DNA from 4 places in the Nostoc sp. CmiVER01 genome. Region 4 is predicted to be linked to each of the others. Evidence: predicted binding sites of a transcription regulator. Region 4 holds the regulator's gene; each other region holds the start of a gene.

Region 1 (3,218 bases), on a different contig from region 4:
GTATTGTAGACTACTTAATCACAAAATAACCATCGCTATTGGTTTTTAAAGATAAAATCACGCTTTTTAGTACACGAAATACCAAAACTTTTGTAGGGACACACGGCTGTGCTACCCTACAAGGGAGTGTTATTTAAATGAATGAAAAACGCTGTAAGTTGACACAGATAAAAGTTGTGGCACACTATTTCAATTGATCGGTACACTCCACCAAGCTAAACCATAGGGTTGAATCGCTTCATTTAACTTTTGACGAAACTGGACGCGGATTTTGTAATTGCCAGCAGCAGCAACAGGGCAGAAAATGTGTTCTACACTATCAATTTGGCTGATTGAGGAGCAAACAGCACCAGCATCTGAATTTTGAGCATTAGCTTTTACTAAGTATAAATCTAGATTATTCAAACCGCGATCGCGGAAATTTTCGCCTACATCATATTGCTGGTTTTTATTTTTATCGTTGAGTTCTACCAATCGATCCCAACTCAGAGTAACAGCAACAAAACTCCCCTGCTTTAACGGTTTTGCTAATATATAGTCAACAGAGGTTCCAGCATTTACTGTACGATAATCCCAACCAATGGCAGGTACAGTTGTTGATGGCTGCCATTGACCACTACTAAATTGCTGATAAGCGCGAAATACATTTAAATGACCCGCTCCCATTTGGGCATCTAAGGGAATTTTTGGATCTTTATAAGCATCAGAATCTAGCCAGTTTTGATTTTTTTTATCAATTAGTGTCCGGCTCATTCCTAACAGTAAACCATCACCTCTATCTTGGATTTTATCTGCTGAATTCAGTAATACAGCCTTCATTACTTGATGATGGCGAGCATCAATGCTCCAATGTGGTTGTTTTGTCCGTATCTGTCTGTCACCAAATTCTTGCAATAGAGCAACACTAGCCGTAACTTGAGGCGCTGCAAAACTAGTACCTGTAACCTTGTTCGCTTTGCCATCTGGATTGAGCAAAGGAATATTATTCCCAGGAGCAACTAAACTGATAGCAATACGGTCATCAAGATTAAATTCCTTTCCAGCTAGCCTTCCGCTCACTCCTTGGTTAGCACCCGCTAGATTAGCCACATCTACTTTGTTAAAAACTCCTCCTCGGCGAGATGAAAAAGCCACGTTTATTCCGTTAAAATTATCTGTAGGAATAGGAATACCCCCCTTACCTTGATTGCCTGCGATCGCATATAAAACATCATGAACGCGACTAGACCAGTCAACACATAAAGTTAGTAAAGCATTGCCGTCTAAAGTAGCCTCTGGTCTAGGATCGCGGCTCAAAGGTTCACCAAAGCTAAAGTTAATCGCCCGCACATCGCCACCATTTTGTAGGGCTATATGCTGGGCTGACAAGCACTCTTCTGGCTGACCCATACTTTTAGTGGAACCCACCGCAGACGAATACAGTCGCGCTCCCGGAGCAACTCCCGGCAAAGCTTTGTCTTGGCTCACCATCATCCCAGCGACATTGTAAGCGTGGGGGTCAATACCACTATTTGATTTAGCTGGCCCATTGCGTAAGAACACTCCCGCTAAAGAAATGGCGCGATTTTTAGACACCGCCTTATCCCACCCAAACATTCCAGGCCGGCCAATTTCCACCTGACCAATAGCAATCTTGCGACCGATTAAATTATAAGGAGCTTGGTGTAGCCTCAGAGCGTCAATGCCATTAGTTCCTAGAGCAGATTCTAAAACCGAAGCGATTACCGGCGCACTCAGACAAGAAGCACTTAATCCCCAAATTATCCAGGTTAGTTTTTTAGTCATTTGTTATTAGTCATTTGTCATTAGTAGAGACGCGATTAATCTCATCTGTACAGGAGTTAGGAGTTATTATTCTCTCTCATCTCCCTCATCTTCCCCACTCTCCACTCCCCATTCCCTACTCCCAAAAAATCCGGGAACAAAATTATGAGTCTTGCTCAATGTTTTGTTACAATGCTTACAGACGAGGACGCTTAAAAACCCACCAGCCATGACTCAAAACCTATCTCAAAAACCCATTGTCATTTCTCCATCTATCCTATCAGCCGATTTTAGTCGTCTGGGTGATGAAATTCGGGCCGTAGACGCGGCTGGAGCCGATTGGATTCATGTTGATGTCATGGACGGTCGTTTTGTACCTAATATTACGATAGGCCCTCTGATTGTGGAGGCGATTCGTCCGGTTACAACTAAGACCTTGGATGTCCACTTAATGATTGTGGAGCCAGAAAAATATGTAGAAGGATTTGCTAAAGCAGGTGCCGATATTATCTCTGTACACTGCGAACATAATGCTTCACCTCACCTGCACCGCACCTTAGGGCAAATTAAAGAGCTTGGTAAGAAAGCTGGAGTTGTACTTAATCCTGGTAGTCCTCTAGAGCTAATTGAATACGTTCTAGATTTGTGTGATTTAGTACTGATTATGAGCGTCAACCCTGGTTTTGGTGGTCAAAGCTTTATCCCTGGTGTATTACCCAAAATCCGCAAGCTGCGTCAAATGTGTGATGAACGCGGTCTTGACCCTTGGATTGAAGTGGATGGAGGACTCAAGGCAAATAATACCTGGCAAGTTTTAGAAGCGGGAGCTAATGCAATTGTCGCCGGTTCAGCTGTATTTAACGCTAAGGACTATGCTGAGGCTATTACATCAATTCGCAACAGCAAGCGTCCTACCCCAGAATTAGCCAAGGTTTAATTTATTTCTGGATTAACCATTCTCTACAAAAAATAGGGTGGGCAAATTGCTCGCCCTATTTTTATTTAGACATAAAAAACTGGAAGCTATTCAAGTTTTGAACTTCCAGTAGTTGTTATATAAATTGAAAATTTAGAAACTAGAGATAATCCAGGTTGGGAGGACTAGGATTACAATAGTCGAAAGAGAAGCGTATAGACCTACTAGTTTTACCAACTACGACAATAATTTCACCGTAACTTTTCTGTTTCCGTTCCTGTTATTGGTGTTAAGCGTTTGCTTTATTTAACTAAAGCAACACCAACCACAGGATAGAAAGTTTTATTAGCATTACTCTCATCGTCTGCAGTCGATGAAAGCTGTGTAAAATTTGGATTGGGGGAATCCACCTCCCCAAATTCTCTTTGCTGAGACTTCCTCAGAAAAAGAACCACCAGTAGCAACGGTTGTATCGTTGGTCTTGGTATAGGAGTTATTCACTCCATGAAATGCTGACTACTTTTGTAATAAATTTGAT
Region 2 (3,218 bases), on a different contig from region 4:
ATTCCTAATGCACGCATCTTCGCCACCACATCTTTAGCAAAGTCTAGCTGTGTATCACCTACTGGCAGTAATCTAGCTTGCACTGGCGCTAACCACAGAGGGAAATCGCCCGCATATTCTTCAATTAAGATCCCAATTAGTCGTTCTAGCGAACCAAAAGGCGCACGGTGAATCATCACTGGACGTTTGCGAACACCATCTTCGGCGACGTATTCCAAATCAAAGCGTTCTGGCAAGTTGTAATCTACCTGCACAGTTCCTAATTGCCACTCCCGTTCTAGGGCATCACTAAAGATAAAGTCGAGTTTGGGGCCATAAAATGCCGCTTCTCCAATACCTTCAAAGTGATCCATTCCCAAGGTTTCAACTGCACGGCGAATTGCACCTTCGGCTTTGTCCCAAACTTCATCTGAACCGATGTACTTATCACTAGCTGGATCGCGGAAACTGAGTCTAGCTTTAAAGTTCTTCAGTTGCAGCTTATTGAACACCGACAAAATCAAATCCACCACACTGAGGAATTCACTATCTAGCTGTTCTGGGGTGACGAACAGGTGAGAATCATCTACAGTAAAACCGCGCACCCGTGTTAAACCACCCAATTCTCCTGATTGTTCGTAGCGGTAAACAGTACCAAATTCCGCCAAGCGCATCGGTAGTTCTCGATAAGAGCGTAACTCACTCTTATATATTTGGATGTGGAAGGGGCAGTTCATCGGCTTCATGACGAAGCCCTGTTCCTGTGCAGCAGCTTCGGAATCATCTGCCATTAAAGGGAACATATCTTCTTTATATTTCTGCCAGTGTCCAGAGGTTTTAAATAAGTCTACTCTGGCAATGTGAGGCGTTACTACAGATAAATAACCCCGTTTTAACTGTTCTTGCTTGAGGAAATCTTCTAAAGTACTCCGTAACAGAGTGCCTTTGGGTGTCCACAAAGGTAAACCCGGCCCCACTAAATCAGAAAATACAAATAATCCCAGTTCCTTACCCAGTTTCCGGTGATCTCGCCGCAGTGCTTCTTCTTTACGTCGCTTATATTCAGCGAGTTGTTCTGGGCTTTCCCAAGCGGTAGCGTAGATGCGTTGTAATTGAGCTTTAGTTTCATCCCCACGCCAATAAGCACCAGCAACGCTTTCTAGTTCAATTGCCTTGGGGTTTAATTCACTGGTATTTTCCAGATGAGGCCCAGCACACAAATCCCACCATTCATTCCCCAGGTGGTAAATCGTGATAGGTTCCTCTTTGATATCTGCCAGGATTTCTAGCTTGTAAGGTTCGTTAATTCCCTGAATCCGGCGTTGGGCTTCTTCGCGGCTGACTTCTTCTCGAATAACCGCCAACTTGCGATTAATAATCTTCGCCATCTCTTTCTTGATGGCTTTGAGATCATTTTCGCTAAATGGTTCTGGATTGTCGAAGTCGTAGTAAAAACCGTTTTCAATCCAAGGGCCGATTGTAACTTGCGCCTTGGGAAACAGCTTTTGTACTGCCATTGCCATAACATGGGAAGCAGTGTGGCGAATCTTCTTTAAGTTTTCTGATTCGCTGGTACGCGGTAAATAAATTTTTTCAACTTGTTCTGACTGATTTGATGAATTTGGCGACATTGGCTGCTGAACCATTGACGAAGTGATTACAAAAGGTGATTTATCTGAATCTGTAGGCTTATTCAACTATAACGACTTTGATTTTTGCTTTTTTCACCTTTATCTTCTAACTACTGGCTTAATTTGTGATAGGGGAGAAAGATAAATTTTTCATCGGTTCGCTGAGTATCAAATTCAGGATTCCATGCGTAGGCGTAGCCCGTCGTAGACATCGCTAAATTATCTTTAGAAAAGCAACTTGCTGTCAGCTATACCTATAGACGCCTCTCCAAAGGCACTGTACAAACCCAATAGCAAGACTATATAATAATTTATGTATTGTTTGTTACAAAATTCCACATCCGCAAATTATGAGAAAATTAAAAAAGATATTAAGAAACGTAAATAACGTTAATATTAGTAAGAAAGTTTGAAATATTCTTCTCATTTATGTCAGACTCAAATTTACCAGGGACTAATTTGCTAGGAACGGTTTTAGAACCCCTGCTGGAAGATTTTCAGCATTGGTTTACGCGATCGCGTCATTTACTCGAAACCGAACAACTATCATTTATGAGTCATCAAGAGCAATCTGACTTGCTTTTGCGGGTTAAGCAAGCGCAAGATGAACTAAATACGGCGAAGATGCTGTTTTCAGCTACTGATAAACAAGTTGGAATTGATATGGCAACGTTAATGCCTTGGCATCAATTAGTAACAGAATGCTGGAATGTTGCAATGCGCTTTCGCCAAACGCGTGAAGCCTAAGCAACAAATGGGAGCATCTGTTAAATTTTGGCAGCCTACTTAACGATATATAACAACAACCCTCTTTGCGTCTACACAAAACGGTAAATCAGCCGTTAAAGAAATAGTAAATAGCTCTTAACACTTTCTTAACATTTTTTGGATTAACAAAGCAATGTATCCTATGCTACCGTAAGTGGAATAACGGTTGACAAATAGCTTCATATAAATGTAATCGCACAAAAAGTGTGTCAAATACTCATCTTAACTATGAGTTACAGTGTCGGCGAAACAAAGCGTTACAAAATCAAAATAAACTTTTAAAAATTGTTGTTCTGGAGGAAAATCTAATGTTACACCTGCTTTACATTCTTGCTTTTACAATCCTTGCATTTATAGCTGTTGGCAACTTAATTCGTAACTTGATCATGTTCAGTTTTGATCGGGAGCGAACTTACCCGACAAATTCCTCGCCAATAAATAATCAAGGCAACTATGGTTATTATTCATCAAGAAAACAATTTGTACCCCATCCAGAATTATTAGATAGCGCTGGTAAGTTAATTAAAGAGCCACTTTTGGTAATGCGTTCGATTAACGTTGAAGATGCGCGTCAACATCTCGATGCACTTTACGAAGCATCCCCAGGACATAAAAGAGATAATTCTGAGGAAGCGTAACGTAGAGACGCGATTAATCGCGTCTGTTAGCAGTTTGGGTGTAAATTATTGTTGTTTTACATCCTTAACCGTTCTTATACCAGAAATTTTTTACCATCCTTGAACTTGAGGCGATCGCATTGCTAGGCTGGTAATTTAACATTATGTTGTTCACCTGGTACAGGTTGAGCCTGAAAAGGCATGGTGTGAGTGATGAGATAAT
Region 3 (3,218 bases), on a different contig from region 4:
CCTCGTTAAAGGCAGGTTCTAGTTCTGTCACGGTGAACTTATCCAAGTTGGCTTGCAGGGTTTGTTTCTGGCGATCGCTCAATCCTGGAAGATCCAATACATCCTCTACATTTTTGTAGGGAGCATTTGTGATGATTTTCTTAGCCAAGGTGGGATAAAGCCCTGGATACTGTTGAAAAGCTCGGACGTTGGTATTGTTCAAATCAATTTTTTTACCAAATTCCGTTCCTAGCTTCGCATCTGCCCGATTCTGCCGCTCAATTGCCAGAATTGGGACTTGAGGAAATGCAAAACTGTTGAAACTAGCAGCTTGGGCTATCTGAGTTGTTCCCAGCCATCCCCAGCAACTAAGTAACAAGCTAAACACTGTTAATAAACGCGCCAATCCTTTCACGATTTTCTACCTCTTTCCATCAAACAGAAATAAAAGTTTTAAGCTAGCAGCAGTCATGAGTCATGAGTCATGAGTCATTAGCCAGAGTGCCAAGGACAAAAGACAAAGGACAAAGGACAAAACCTGATAGCTTAATCAACACAGCAGTCATCAGAAACTAATATACAGCGTATTAATATCCACAATATTTGCCGTTACTGGGTTTGACTGTACTTTTGCCAAAAATTTTTATTGTGGTAACAGTGATTGATAGCTGCAATACAGTTCTATCCATGATCCTGAGCATTCCCAAATAGACGAAATCTTTTCGGGGTGGCTGATTTTAGCTTCCAACTATACATGAGATCGTTCGATGCCTAATACCGAAAACCCTAGCAGGATGAGTTGATAGCAATGAACTGTGATGTAATATTTCTTAACCTACTAATCATCTACAGCATCATTCTTGATGTACCGTAGACTGGACTGGAAAAAGTCTCGGATTTGATACTACACAATTTTTTAATATTTTCTAGGCTGCGATCGCAGCTAATAAAAATAGACTGTCTACCAAAATCGTGCTTAAAACTGCGCCGCTAAAGGCATACCAGTGTTTTTGCTTTCGGACTAAAGGCAAAACCCCGACTGTCAACAGGACTAAGGCCAAAACTATGGCCCAACTTTGTCCCCAAGGTGTTTGTACTCGTATCAGAGCATTTTGTAATATTTGCGGTACTACATCTGCATCTACTATCATAATTTGCCGCCAATAGGGCATCAAGTCTGCTATATAGAAATATACGTCGGTTAAAACTGTACCTAGTAAAGAACCTAAATAAAACCAGTTACCTACCTTGCCCCAATTCTTTGCCAAACACCAACAAGCAAAGGGTAATCCTATAGACTCTACTGGCAGATGCCATGCAGGTTCCCAACGTAACCAACCCCAGTAAATCGCTCCTGCTAACCAACTCCAGCTAAACCCTAAAAGCAAATCTCCCCATACATAAGTTGCAGGACGTGACATTAAGGTAAAACTTAGCCAAACCCAAAATGCTGTCAGGGCTAAACTTAGACTTGGTAGCGATCGCACTATTGGCGCTTCTACAAATACTGGTACTGTTACCAAAAACACCGCCGCCGCAAACACTAACCAAGTTTGTCGGGCAGAGATAGATAAGGGAAGAGAAGGAGAAAAGGAAAGTGTAGATTCCAATTCCCTGATACCCTTGTGCCCAGTAACAGTTAAATCTAACTCTGTATCAATAGAAGGGGTAGAAGCAGTGTAGGAGGACAATGTATTATTAATCAAAGTTTTTAATATTTGTTACTAAACTTTATTTTATTTAAGATATCACATTTTAAAATCCCCCCCTGGGGGATTGCCTGGGGCATTGTAATTATACTGAAATTTCGGGGAGCGCAGCCGCAAACCAAACAAAACATTCATTCTGCGCCAGACTAATTCACTCAAGTTACCTGATGTACAGAACATCTCTGTAGTTAGCATTTACAAAAAACTACACAGAGGCAGGAAGAGCAAATCAAAAAGGGATTCAACCCTCAATACTGTTCAGTTAAGCTTTTTTCTCTCCTCTTGCTTCCCATGCCTCGTCTACTCCCCTTATCTTACTCGGCTCATGTAATGGGTAAAAAGTCAATAGCATCAGTCCGCTAAATATTAAAGTTTGATGAATTGCCAAAATTTCGTTGACTTATTGATGTGGGTGTAAGAACATGGCCAGCGTCTTAGATGATGTTATTGATTTAGTAAAGTGGAATTTTCTCCAATATCAGGTGCAGTAAAAAGTATAGAAAATAACATCGCTATTAGCTAAGTAATGATGTCTAGAACAGGAAAAAGGTATTAATTGATGGAGTTTATTCAAGCTTTTATTTTGGGTATTGTTCAGGGTATTACAGAGTTTTTGCCAATCAGTAGCACTGCACATCTTCTGATTGTGACAAAAATATTTGGTTGGAAAGAACTAGGTTCTAAAGATTTTGTCGATGCAATTCAGTTTGGCAGCGTTATAGCAATTGTGGGCTATTTTTGGTCGCTGATTTATAGTATTGTCAAAGGTGGAATCGAAGCGCTAAAAGATAAAGACTGGCAACGTGAGGAGTGGAAAATTCTTGTCGGTATTGTAGTAGGAACAATGCCTGCCTTAATTTTCGGCTTTCTTTTGAAAGACATTCTGCCGGAAAGTGCATTAATTATTGCCATCATGTCAATCATCATGGCACTTTTATTAGCTTTGGCAGAGAAAATTGGCACTCGCAAGCGAGATTTTAATTCATTGCAGATTCGGGATGGTATTTTAGTTGGATTAGGACAAACACTTGCTTTGATCCCTGGTGTTTCTCGTTCTGGCTCAACGTTGACAACTGCTTTATTTTTAGGATTAGAACGCGATACAGCAGCGAAATTCTCATTTTTATTAGGATTTCCAACTCTTACCATTGCAACGCTGTATAAGAGTCTGAAAATATTCAAGTTATTTGAAGCTCATCAGTTGCCAGATAATATTGTTGGACTGTTGATTGTAGGGATTATTTCAACCTTTATTTTTTCCTACCTATCAATTGCATTTTTGATCAAATACTTAGCGACCAAAAACACTTTAGTTTTCGTTTGGTATAGATTGGCATTTGGCAGTGCTATTTTAGCTGCGATCGCAGCAGGATGGAAAGGATAATTCATAATAGTCATTAGTCGTTGGTCATTAGTCATTAGTTTAAAGCAAATGACTAATGTCCAATGCCCCATGATCAATGCCATATACCCAATGAGTACCATTAATCCTGCTCGAATTACCAAAGTTCTTCCAGACTCAATAGCCGC
Region 4 (3,218 bases):
CCCGAAATTGGGAAGCAGAAATCAATATTTCCAGTCGCTGCTGTAACTGATAGGATGTCATGGTTTTGGAATCAGCAGTCGTTGTGGCTAGTACTGCGCCTCCCGAAAAAACCAATTGATTACGGGCTATATCGGTGAAAAATTCTATCTGCTTTTCTCCTCTAACGTAATTACCAGCCGAGAAAATCCGCACCACGTATTCTTGACCATCGCCAATTGGCTTGCTCAACTGGTCAATCCTATCCTGAGTCACGCGCAGTAGCTCTACATTTGCAGGATTCGCCCCAGGCTCACTTAATCTGAGGTTGGCGTTGCGATTGGCTTCTTGTAAAAGTTGTATCACTGCCTGACGAGCAGCAGCAGGTTGGGTAACACGAACTACAGCAGCAGCCAGAACTTGACTGCGAACTAAGGCTAGCTTACCTAGACGCAGATCGCGGTAGGACTGATAATATTTTTCCAACCTGGCAACTTCCATTTCTAGTTGCTCCTGTTGTGCTTCCAAGTCTTTGAGGCGTGATTCCCGTTTGGCAATTACTTGCTCTCGCGCTGCAACTTCTACATTACGCTTTTGAATTAATTGATCGAGTTGGGCAATTTTTTGATCGCGTACTTCTATGCCTTCTTGGCGATTGGCAAGTTCGCGATCGCGTTTTTCAATAGCTGTTTTGGCTTCGTCAATAGCTTTTTTAGCTTCAGCGTACAGTCGTTGACGCTCTGTCTTTAGTAGTTCAACTGCGGCCTGTAGCTCCTTTCTCTGATTGTAAACGCTTTGCAATTCAGCTATAGCTTTTTGGTATTGAGGTACAACTTGTTCTAGCTGACTTTGAGTGCGTTGGAGTTGAGTTTGAGTTTGAGCTTGTTGACTAATGGTGCGGTTCAACTGAGCTTGTGTTTGGCGTTGTTTGGCATTGGCCGCCTGCAAATATTGATTAATTACCTGCAAGTCTTGTTGTGCTTTTGTTTGGGCAATTCTTGCTTGGTTTAGCTCACTCTCTACCTGACTTTTTTGAGTTTCTGCGGTTTTTAGCTGTTCCCGCTTCTGTCTGAGGTCTGTTTGAATATCTTCTAATTCAAAGACTCCCTTTCGCAAGCCTTCGTCGGCAGCGAATAAAATCCCTAATGTTGATGCAGAAATCAAACCGCCCGTAAAAATAGTTACTAGTACAGCAGTATTTTTTGGACGTAGGTTAAAAAGTGAGAGGCGGGCTTTGCCAACTCGTGTGCCGATGCGATCGCCCACGGTTGCAATTACGCCTCCCAGAATTAAAATTGCTGCGATGAGGATGTATCCGGTGGTCATCTTTAGCTACCGAAATCCTTCCAGATACAGCCTACTACTTTTAAGCATTGTCTGGAAAGAAGTGGAAATTGGCAATAGCTGAAATTACTCAATTTTAGATTTACCTCTAGCTATTAGTGTCATTTTTCAAAATAAAACACGCGCCGATTCCCCTTTCTCCAATTGATTTTATGTAAATTGCCTACTTAAGGTAACAGGTTTGTGCACAGTAATTTTCTTTTTGTGGATAGAAATCATCTTTTTCTCACGTAAATCCCCTAGTAGCCTAGTAACAGTAACACGAGTTGAACCAATTGCTTCTGCGATCGCTTGATGAGATAACTTCAGATCAATTGTGATCCCATCTGCACAAGGAACTCCAAAATCTCGACAAAGAATTAGCAAAAAACTCACCAACCTAGAACCCATATCTCGGTGAGCGAGAGTTTCAATCATCATCTCTGTTTGTAAAATGCGCGAAGACAGACCTCGCAGCATTAACATTGATAATTCTGGATTTTCCTTGAGTGCTTGCTCTACTTGTTCAATTGGTGCTGACAGTAATTCCGCAGGCGTAAATGCAACCGCATGGTAAAACCGATCTGACTTATTTCCCGTCAGCAATGACAATACACCAAAAACACTATTTTCCCGCAGCAACGCTACCGTTATTTCCTCTCCTGCCTCATACACCCTGGAAAGTTTAACAGCACCTTTCAAAAGAAAATAAACTCGTTCGGCAGGATCGCCAGGAAAAAAGATCGTTTTATTGCGTTCAAACGTTTCCACAACTGGCGGAAACGCCCCGGTCGCCATCTGACGAAATACATTTGCTAGGGCTTTATCTTGTGTCACGATCATCTCCCTTCCCCTACCCAATGCCGGAAAAACAAAAACTGATTACCTAAGAATACACCCGAAAAATGAATAAAGCACCGTCAACCTTTCTGTACTTTCCTATACTCAAACTAATCTCTTCATAACTCTTTGTTTATAATGATACATAATTGGTGATCCTTTCAGCTACAAATTGTTGATAAGTACTTCCAATAGCAGTATTAAAAAGGGTTTTTTAAAGAACAAATAAAGTTATTTTGGAAATATCTTTAGGAAAAATCAAGATTTTTGTCATAGCAAACACTCTTACCAATATTCATTTTTGCAAAGCCTGTATAAAACAAAGACAAAACGTGCCTCAGATTCTAGTATGCTCCTAGATGATCGATCGCATTAACAATTTATATGCTAAATCTGACTGGAAAAAATGCTCTTGTTACAGGTATTGCCAATAACCGCTCGATCGCCTGGGGCATCGCCCAACAGTTGCACCTCGCCGGAGCAAACCTGGGTATTACTTACCTGCCCGATGAACGCGGCAAGATGGAGAAAAAAGTTGCGGAATTGGTAGAACCCCTCAACCCCAGCTTATTTGTTCCCTGTAATGTCCAAAATGATGAACAGATTCAATCTACCTTTGAGACAATCCGTGAAAAGTGGGGAAAGCTAGACATCCTCATCCATTGTCTTGCCTTTGCCAGCAAAGATGATTTGACTGGAGATTTTAGTCAAACCTCTCGTTCTGGCTTCAACACCGCCTTAGAAATTAGTACCTACTCACTGGTGCAGTTAACTGGTGCAGCTAAACCTTTGATGACAGAGGGAGGTAGTATCGTCACCCTCACATATTTAGGCGGTGTTAGGGCAATCCCTAACTATAATGTCATGGGAGTTGCCAAAGCTGGCTTAGAAATGAGTGTACGTTACCTAGCCGCCGAACTAGGGCCACAAAATATCCGCGTCAATGCCATTTCCGCAGGCCCCATCCGCACCTTGGCATCTTCAGCAGTGGGTGGGATTTTGGATATGATTCATCATGTAGAAGAAGTAGCTCCCCTACGACGCACCGTAACTCAGCTAGAAGTGGGTAATGCTGCCG

The links. Region 4 encodes NtcA, which controls nitrogen genes in cyanobacteria. Its sites were predicted from a motif close to TNTGTANNNNNNNNTACANA; they were not measured.
Region 1: the regulator NtcA is predicted to act here: its motif matches at 1,948-1,967, upstream of rpe (ribulose-phosphate 3-epimerase).
Region 2: the regulator NtcA is predicted to act here: its motif matches at 1,923-1,942, upstream of RMZ43_RS17085 (DUF2605 domain-containing protein).
Region 3: the regulator NtcA is predicted to act here: its motif matches at 1,688-1,707, upstream of RMZ43_RS23795 (DUF3120 domain-containing protein).

The regions. Positions count from the first base shown of each region.
Region 1 is NZ_JAVRBU020000011.1:150,770-153,987, reverse strand. Features, by position in the region: gene RMZ43_RS20225 (S8 family serine peptidase) at 190-1,785, opposite strand; gene rpe (ribulose-phosphate 3-epimerase) at 1,994-2,701, shown strand.
Region 2 is NZ_JAVRBU020000009.1:182,078-185,295, reverse strand. Features, by position in the region: gene thrS (threonine--tRNA ligase) at 1-1,625, opposite strand, end outside; gene RMZ43_RS17085 (DUF2605 domain-containing protein) at 2,040-2,357, shown strand; gene RMZ43_RS17080 (DUF2973 domain-containing protein) at 2,687-3,016, shown strand.
Region 3 is NZ_JAVRBU020000014.1:43,483-46,700, forward strand. Features, by position in the region: gene psbU (photosystem II complex extrinsic protein PsbU) at 1-394, opposite strand, end outside; gene RMZ43_RS23795 (DUF3120 domain-containing protein) at 906-1,685, opposite strand; gene RMZ43_RS23800 (undecaprenyl-diphosphate phosphatase) at 2,248-3,072, shown strand; gene RMZ43_RS23805 (TIGR03279 family radical SAM protein) at 3,163-3,218, shown strand, end outside.
Region 4 is NZ_JAVRBU020000012.1:234,315-237,532, forward strand. Features, by position in the region: gene RMZ43_RS22150 (DUF3084 domain-containing protein) at 1-1,303, opposite strand, end outside; gene ntcA (global nitrogen regulator NtcA) at 1,472-2,143, opposite strand; gene fabI (enoyl-ACP reductase FabI) at 2,525-3,218, shown strand, end outside.